DNA from 2 places in the Ornithinimicrobium avium genome. Region 1 is predicted to be linked to the other one. Evidence: predicted binding sites of a transcription regulator. Region 1 holds the regulator's gene; the other holds the start of a gene.
What was found. The regulator LexA, encoded in region 1, represses DNA repair genes until DNA is damaged. The targets are predictions, from matches to a motif close to TCGAACANNTGTTCGA.

Region 1 (4,205 bases):
CTCCCTGAGCGCGGTCTCCAGACGTTCGCGCTCCTCGGGGTCGGTGCGCCCCGTGTAGGCCGCTACCTCGTGCCCCGCGGTCCGTAGCGCCTCGGCGACGTCCTCGGCGGCGGCCACCGTCAGGCAGTAGACGATGCCGCTGCCCGGCAGATCGGTCAGGTGGGCGACGATCCAGCCCAGCCGTTGCTCCGGGGTGAGCCGGGGCAGCACGCCCAGGCGCAGTGAGGCCCGCGCCAACGGACCACGGACGGTGCGCACGACCGCACCCCCGACGCCGAGCTGCTCGACGACGTCCTCGACGACCCGCTCGTTGGCGGTGGCCGTCGTCGCCAGGACCGGCGTGCCCTCCGGGAGCGCGTCGAGGAGGGTCCGGATACGCCGGTAGTCCGGACGGAAGTCGTGACCCCAGTCGCTGATGCAGTGCGCCTCGTCGACGACCAGAAGCCCGCAGCGGGCCGCGAGGTCGGGCAGCTGCTCCTCGCGGAAGCGCGGGTTGTTGAGCCGCTCCGGACTGACCAGGAGGACGTCGACCTCGTCGGCCGCCAGGGCCGCCCGCACGGTGTCCCACTCGGTGGCGTTGGCCGAGTTCATCGTCACCGCCCGGACGCCGGCCCGGGCGGCCGCGGCGATCTGGTCGCGCATCAGGGCCAGCAGGGGGGAGACGATGATCGTGGGTCCGGCGTGCTGGGCCCGCCGCAACGCGGTCGCCACGAAGTAGACCGCGGACTTGCCCCACCCGGTGCGCTGCACGACGAGCACCCGCGAGCGCTCCTGCACCAGGGCGAGCACGGCGTCGAGCTGCCCGTCCCGGAACTGCGCACCGGGGCTGCCGACCAGGCGGCGCAACGCGTCGTGGGCCGTGGCCACCAGCGTCTCGTCGGGGGTGCCGACACCCGCTCCCTCGACCATGGTGGCTCCTGCCGGGTCCTCGCTGCGCGTCATGCCCCGACCGTAACCGCCTCCTCCGACAACCACGTCGGCACATCCACAGGCGCGCGCCGGGATTGGGTCTGGCGCTGCGGGTGTGGTGCCATGGAATCATGACCGAGCCCACCTCGATGCCCTTCCAGGACGACGCACGCCGCGACGGGGCACCTCAGGACGACCCCGGCGTGGCGCCCGAGGAGTCTCTACCCTCCGGCCTGCTCCCCCCGGCCGAGACCGAGACCGACCTGCTCGCCGCACGCGTCGAGGGGCCCGAGGACCACGAGGGGATGACCGCGCTGTGGCGGGCCACGATGGGCCTGCCCAGCTGGTGGTTCATCGCGGTCGGCGAGGAAGGGCTCGAGTCGCCGGCGGCTGCCGAGATCGACGACCAGCTGATGCTGCTGACCTTCACCAACGCCGAGCGGGCCCGGCACTTCGCGGTGCAGAACGGCATGATCCGCGCGGACGAGGACATGCGGGCGATCTCGCTGGAGCCGCAGGAAGTCGTGAGCTCCGCCGACGTCTACCTCTCGGCCGAGATCGCCGGGCTCATGTTCGACCCGCACCTGACCGGCTACTTCATCTCCACCGAGCAGCTGCCGGTGGTGTGGCAGGCCATTTCCGCCGGCGAGGAGCAGGGCAGCGAACCGGGCTGAGCGGACCGGACCGCGGCTCTGCGAGCCGGCGGCAGCCGCATCAGAGAGCGGCCGCCTGCCGCGTCAGCGGCCGGGGATCACGAGGGTCTGGCCCGCTGCGATGTCGGTCGTGCTCAGCCGGTTGGCGCGCTGGATGTCGGTGACGGCCTGGCTCAGCGGAACCTCGGGCAGCTGCTCCGCGGCGAGCTGCGAGAGGGTCATCCCCGGCTCCACGGTCACGGCACTGCTGGCACCGGCTGGTCCCAGCGCGCTGACGAGGGAGGCCACGGCCAGGACCAGGACGAGCACGACGGTGCTGGTCAGGGTCAGCCGTCCGCGCCGGGTGATGCGCAGAGGATCCGTCGTCCCGGCGACCCGCTCGTGCGGAGCGACGACGCGCAGGTGGCCACCCCGACGCCGGGAGGCCGGGACGCCGAACGGCTCGGCACCGGCGACGGGGAACAGGTCGACGACTGCTGTGCTCATGGTGGTCCTCCTCGTGGTCATCAGACGCGTGTGCGATAGCACGTCTGTCCTATGTCTAGCACGAGTGTCCGGCTTTGTCGACACGCCGATCGAACAGATGTTTGCTCGATCCCTCCGTGCGCCGTACGCTGTGTGCATGTCAGGAACTCAATCAGCGACCACTGACAAACCCTCTGACCTGGCCTGACGGTCAGGACCTGGCAGCCGGAGGAGACGGGGAAGAAGGACATGGCAACGATCCACGAGATGCCCGACCGCGACGGGGGCGCCAAGCTCACCAACCGTCAGCAGCGCGTGCTGGCGGTCATCCGCGACTCGGTCGACGCCAGGGGCTACCCGCCCAGCCTGCGCGAGATCGGCGAGGCGGTGGGCCTGACCTCACCCAGCTCGGTCGCCCACCAGCTCAAGATGCTCGAGCGCAAGGGCTTCCTGCGCCGCGACCCCCACCGCCCCCGGGCGATCGAGGTCGTCGTGCCCGGGTCCGGCGACGGCGTGGGCTACCGGCGCGCCACCGCGGGCTCGCAGCGCAATGAGCCGGCTGCGGACGCCTACGACGAGACGGGCATCGGCGACGCCCGTCCCGAGGCGTCCTACGTCCCCGTCGTCGGGCGGATCGCCGCCGGCGGGCCGATCCTGGCCGAGGAGGCCATCGAGGACGTCTTCCCGCTGCCCCGCCAGATCGTCGGCGAGGGCGAGCTCTTCCTGCTCAAGGTCGTGGGCGACTCGATGGTCGACGCGGCGATCTGCGACGGCGACTGGGTCGTGGTGCGCCGACAGCCCACTGCGGTCAACGGCGACATCGTCGCCGCGATGCTCGACAACGAGGCGACGGTCAAGACCTACAAGAAGAGCAAGGAGAAGGTCTGGCTCATGCCGCACAACCCGGCCTACGAGCCGATCGACGGCGACCACGCCGTCGTGCTGGGCAAGGTCACCGCCGTCCTGCGACGCGTCTGACCGGACCGACGAGCCTCGTCCGACGCCGGCTGCCACGTGCGTCGGGCGACCCCGCAGCGCCGCCCCACTCGACCGGGGCGGCGTTGTGCTGCCCGGGTGTGCGGCGTCCGCTGTGCGGACCGGCTCAGGCGGAGGGCGCCGGACCGTCGTCGACGACGTAGTACTCGAACAGGTCCTGCTCGTCGTCCTCGGACAGGTGCCCGTCGCACGGGATGTCGGGGGCGCCCTTGATCATCGCGGTGCTGTAGGGCACCCGGATCTGGGTGTGGACGATCTCGGCGGTGCTCAGCGGGACGAAGACCCGTCGGCCGCCGAACCACCCGGTCCGCACCGTGACCCAGGCAGGTTCGCCAGTCTTGTTGTCCAGGTAGACCTGGCCCATCGTGCCGACCTTCTCGCCGCCCTGGTCCACCACCTCGGCGTCGTACAGGGCGTTGAGCTGCTCCTGCGAGATCACGTCATCCTCCTGGTTCCTCGGCCGCCGCTCGCGAGACGGCCAAGGATGAGCAGACCACACCTGAGGGCCAGGTGCCAATTCCGTCCCGGCGCCGCGGGTCAGGGACGCTCGTGGCGCCGCAGCACGGGCCGCTCCGCGAGTTCGTCGGGGTCGCCGCGCAGGATGTTGAGCGGGGCGCCGGTCACAGCCTGCTCGGGGGTCAGCGTCCCGTCGCCGACGACGTCCGAGCCCTCCTCGCGCCATACCCCGGGGCCGTCCCCGCCGAGCGGAGCGTCCGCGCTCTCCTCGCCCTCCTCCAGCGCGTAGTAGCGCCGCAGCTCGGCGACCAGCTCGGGCCCGAGGTGCTCGTCAGGCTCGACGGTGGGCGCCTCGCGCACCTCCTCGCCGGAGACCGACACGCGCAGACCTTCCTCGGTGCGCTCGGCGCCGGAGAGCGGCACGGGGTGCTCACGGTGGCCGAACCACCCGGTGTGCACCGCGATCCAGGCCGGCCGACCAGTCCGATCGTCCAGGTAGACCTGGCGCACCGGTCCCAGCCGGTCGCCGTCGACGCTGCGCACCTCGAGGTCGTAGAGGCCGTCGATCTCTTCCTGCGTCACGTCCACGTCGCTCCTCCAGCCTTCCGGGCGCGCCGGGGGGCGCGCTGCTCCCCTCATCGCACCACGCTCAGCGCGTTGCCGCACCCTCAGCACCGCCGGTATCGACGAGGTCCTCGACCAGGCGGGGCAGGACGTCGTCGAGCA
Region 2 (4,205 bases), 260 kb from region 1:
GCGCGGCCGACGTCGGAGTCGGGGCCGAGCAGCACGACCGCCGGGGCGAGGCCGTCGACGGGCGCGCTGGCGCGGGCGAGCAGGTCGTGGCGGGTGCGCGGCACGCCGCGCTCCCCCGCCAGGTGGGTCTGGGTGACGAGCCGGCACAGCCTGGCCCACCCCGCCCCCGGCGCCAGGCCCGCCTGCTGCCCCCGGGCCAGCACGACGACGCGCGGCTGCTGGTCGTCGACGAGCGTGCCGCCCTTGACCGGTTGGACGCGCCCCTGCCGCCGGCCGGTGGCGAGCGCGGCCTCGCCGCTGAGCGCGACCCGCCCCGGGGCGGCCTCCGGGCTGCCCGGCGACCAGCCACCGGCAGGCGCCATCGCCAGGTCGACCCCGAGCACCGGGGCCACACCGGCCTCGCCGCAGGCCCGGACGAAGCGGACCGCACCGTAGAGCCCGTCGCGGTCGGTCAGCGCGAGCGCGGGCTGCCCCAGGGCCGAGGCCCGGGCGACGAGGTCGGCAGGGTGGCTGGCGCCGTAGCGCATCGAGGCGCTCGAGGCGACGTGCAGGTGGACGAAGTCGTCATGGGTGGGCATGGATGGGAACAGAGCTCCAGGGACGGCGGGCCGGGGGTCGGGAGGGCGCACCTGGGCTCACCCCCTCGCGACCGGGGCCAGCTCGCCGGGCAGCGGGAGTCCGCACGGCAGGTGCAGCCCCGCCCGGACCAGCTCCAGGAAGTGCTCGGCCGAGCGGACCAGGTCGTCGGCGTCCCGGGCGGTCACCAGGTCCGAGCCCCGCTCGAGTGCGAGCCTGCGGCGTCCCGACGTGGCGAAGAAGACCGCCCACTCGGTCAGCTCGGGAGCGACCGTGGGCAGGACCTCCCACACGCTGCGCGGCCGGGTGCGCCGGCTCGGTGCGCTGCGGGCGGCCAGCAGCGCCGCCCCGGCCCGCAGCGCCGCGAGGTGCGCCTGGGTGTAGCGCTCGGCCGCCGTGCCGCTGTGGCAGGCGAGCAGCAGCCCACCCCGGGAACGGTCGAGCAGGTCCAGGACGGCGCCCGCGCTCAGGCCCGGGCCCGTGCCGGTCGTGTCGCCGGTCGTGTCGCCGGTCCCGGTCGTGTCGCCGGTCGTGTCGCCGGTCCTGCCGGTCGTGTCGCCGGTCCTGGTCGTGCCGGTCGTGGTGGTGCTCATGTCCTGTCCTCTCGCTGCTCTGCTCTGCCCTGTCCTGCGCCGTGGGGCGCCGCGACTCAGTCGCTGACCCGCTCCAGGAGCCACTCCTCGCCGTGCACCAGGTCGTAGACGCCCGACCCGTGCGCGCGGCCCGCGGTGGCCTCCACACGCCATACCTCCTGCTCGAGACGGGGACCCGTCCGCGACGGCGGGTCCTCCTGGCGCCACCAGGGCACCCGCTGGGTCCACCGGGCCAGCACGCCGCGCACGAGGTGCACCCGCCCCCGCCACAGGAAGGTGGTGGGCACGTCCGTCGCGCCGCCGGCCGGCTCCGCGCCGCGGCACCAGCCGGGCTCCAGCCGCACGCGGTGCTCGACCGGGTCGCCGACCCTGACCTCGACCGGGTCCTGGTAGCGCCTGCTCATCCCGCTCTCCCTCCATCTGTTCGAACCGGTGTTCGATACAGACAAATGTACGAGCCAGCACCGACAACCTCAACCCCTGACCCCACGCCTGTGGAAAACCCGCAGGTCACCGTCGGCAGAACGGGCAGGATGATCGCGGGTCCGGGCCAGGGAGGGGATGGCCCGGACCCCGGGCCCGGCGCGGGTAGGCTCGGGGCGGACGCCACCCCGAGCCCAGGAGGTCCTGTGACGTACGCCCATCCCTTGGACGGCGTCGACCTGCGCGCCCGCGTGCAGCAGGCCCTGGAGGCTCACCTCGCGCGCCAGCGCGAGGTCCTGGCCGAGCTCGGCGACCCGATGGACCCGCTCGTCGACTCCGTCGCCGAGCTGCTCGCGGGCGGCAAGCGCCTGCGCGCCGCCTTCCTCTACTGGGGCTGGCGCGTGCTGGGCGGGAGCGACGACGATGCGGTGGTGCGGGCCGCCTCCTCGATGGAGGTCTTCCAGGCCGCCGCCCTGCTGCACGACGACGTCATGGACAACAGCGACCTGCGCCGGGGGCGACCCACCGCGCACCGTGCCTTCGCCCGCGCCCACGAGCGCTACGGCTGGAACGGGGACCCGGCACGCTTCGGCCACGCCGCGGCCATCCTCGCCGGCGACCTGTGCCTGAACTGGACCGACGAGATCTTCTCCACCAGCGGCCTGCCGCGGCAGGCCCTGGAGCGGGCGCGGCCGGAGTTCGACCGGATGCGCACCCAGCTCATGGGCGGGCAGTTCCTCGACATGCTCGAGGGTGCGCTCGGCTGGGGCGAGCTGGGATACGCCGAGCGGCTGGCCCGGTCCCGCAGGGTGATCCGCTACAAGAGCGCCAAGTACTCCGTCGAGCAGCCGCTGCTCATCGGTGCGCACGCCGCCGGGGCCGACGAGGCCACGCTCGCGGCGCTCTCCGCCTACGGCACCGGCCTGGGCGAGGCCTTCCAGCTGCGCGACGACGTGCTGGGGGTCTTCGGCGACCCCGAGCACACCGGCAAGCCGGCCGGTGACGACCTGCGCGAGGGCAAGCTCACTGCGCTCGTCGCGCACACCCTGGAGCTCGCCGACCCCGACGACGCGGAGCTGGTCGCGGCCAGCCTGGGCGACCCCGACCTCGACGACGCCACGGTCGAGCGGTGCCGCCGGCTCATCGAGGACTCCGGAGCCCTGGCCCGCACCGAGGAGATGATCGCTGCCGGGGCCCGCGCGGCGCGGGAGTCGCTCGCGACCGCGGAGGGCCTGACCCGGGAGGGGCGGGCCGCGCTGGACGGGCTCGTCGCCATCTGCACCGACCGGCAGACCTGAGACGGCCCGGGCCGGACGGACCTCCGCCCCGGCCGCGCGCCGCCGGTCGAGGCAGGCGCTAGAAGGCCCGCTCCTGGGCCCGGCGCCGGACCTCGGTCTTGGAGCCGGTCCGCAGCGAGGCGATCGCGCTGCCTCCGATGAGCGTCTCGTCCGGCTCGTGCAGCCAGGCGATGATCTCGGCGTCGGAGAAGCCGCCGTCGGACAGCACCGTCAGCGTGCCGCGCAGCGCCGGCAGAGGGCCGTCGTCGAGGAGGAACCCCGCCGGGACCATCACCGCCCTGTTCGGGCCTCGGCGCACCCCGACCAGCTCACGGTCCTGCAGCCAGCGCTTGACCGCCTGCAGCGGCGCACCGGTGCGCTCCATGATCTCGGGGACGGTCAGCCACTCGACGGGCTCGGTCACGTGCTCAGCTACCACGCCAGCAAGTCAAGCACAGCCGGCGCACCGAGAGCGCGCGGCCTCACCGCGAGGGGAAAGGCGCCCGAGGGGACGATGAATGACATCGGTGTCATTACCACAGACACACACCTGGGTCCGTGTCCGACACGCCGACCGGCTGGTGCGCTGGTCGACTTCGGGGTACTGTCCCTTCAGCCTCAGTGGTCCGGCTGCGCATCACCAGTCACGGCCGCCCGGGGGCTGCTGTCCTGCACTCGTTCCCACGCCCCCGGAGGACCCACAACCGTGAGCCCGCTCTTCGCGGCGATGCCGCCCGCCGATCTGCCCACCGTCGCCTACGTGCCGTCCGCGCTGCACAGCTCCGAGCTCGTGCTCGCGCGCACCACGGGGACCCACACCGTGCGCTCCGGCGACACCGTCTACGGCATCGCCGCCCGCTACGGGGTCTCGGCGCAGTCGGTCGTGCGCGCCAACGGCCTCAAGGACGGCGGCCGCTGGATCCTGCCCGGGACCACGCTGCTGATCCCCGGCAAGGGCGGCCCCGTCGTCGCCTCCCCGCCGGGGAGCCCTGCGAAGTCGTCCACGGCGGGTGGCGCCGGCACCAGCAGCAGGGGCTCGGGCGGCACCGTCACCGTCCGCCACGGTGACACGCTCTCCCACATCGCCGTGCGGCACGGGACCACCGTGGCCGCGCTCGCCTCGACCAACGGGTTGCGCGACACGCGCATCATCTACCCCGGCCAGCTCCTCAGGCTGCCCGGGGCGGCCGCGCCGGGGCGCGGGGCGGCCACCGAGGCCTCCCGGTCCACGTCCTCGGGCAAGGCGTCCTCCTCGGGGTCCGGCGGGACGGTGACCGTCCGCTCCGGCGACACGCTGTCCGGGATCGCGGCCCGGCACGGCACCAGCGTGAGCGCC

Region 2: a site for LexA is predicted at 1,594-1,609, ahead of DV701_RS05095 (DUF6504 family protein). Genes of this name have one in related genera too.

Annotation. Positions count from the first base shown of each region.
Region 1 is NZ_CP031229.1:1,372,492-1,376,696, forward strand. Features, by position in the region: gene DV701_RS06215 (RecQ family ATP-dependent DNA helicase) at 1-909, opposite strand, end outside; gene DV701_RS06220 (hypothetical protein) at 1,041-1,583, shown strand; gene DV701_RS06225 (LysM peptidoglycan-binding domain-containing protein) at 1,647-2,048, opposite strand; gene lexA (transcriptional repressor LexA) at 2,277-3,005, shown strand; gene DV701_RS06235 (PRC-barrel domain-containing protein) at 3,130-3,462, opposite strand; gene DV701_RS06240 (PRC-barrel domain-containing protein) at 3,561-4,061, opposite strand; gene DV701_RS06245 (Sir2 family NAD-dependent protein deacetylase) at 4,129-4,205, opposite strand, start outside.
Region 2 is NZ_CP031229.1:1,115,854-1,120,058, forward strand. Features, by position in the region: gene DV701_RS05085 (DNA polymerase III subunit alpha) at 1-578, opposite strand, end outside; gene DV701_RS05090 (SAV_6107 family HEPN domain-containing protein) at 636-1,169, opposite strand; gene DV701_RS05095 (DUF6504 family protein) at 1,226-1,573, opposite strand; gene DV701_RS05100 (polyprenyl synthetase family protein) at 1,817-2,890, shown strand; gene DV701_RS05105 (Rv2175c family DNA-binding protein) at 2,949-3,293, opposite strand; gene DV701_RS05110 (lytic transglycosylase domain-containing protein) at 3,576-4,205, shown strand, end outside.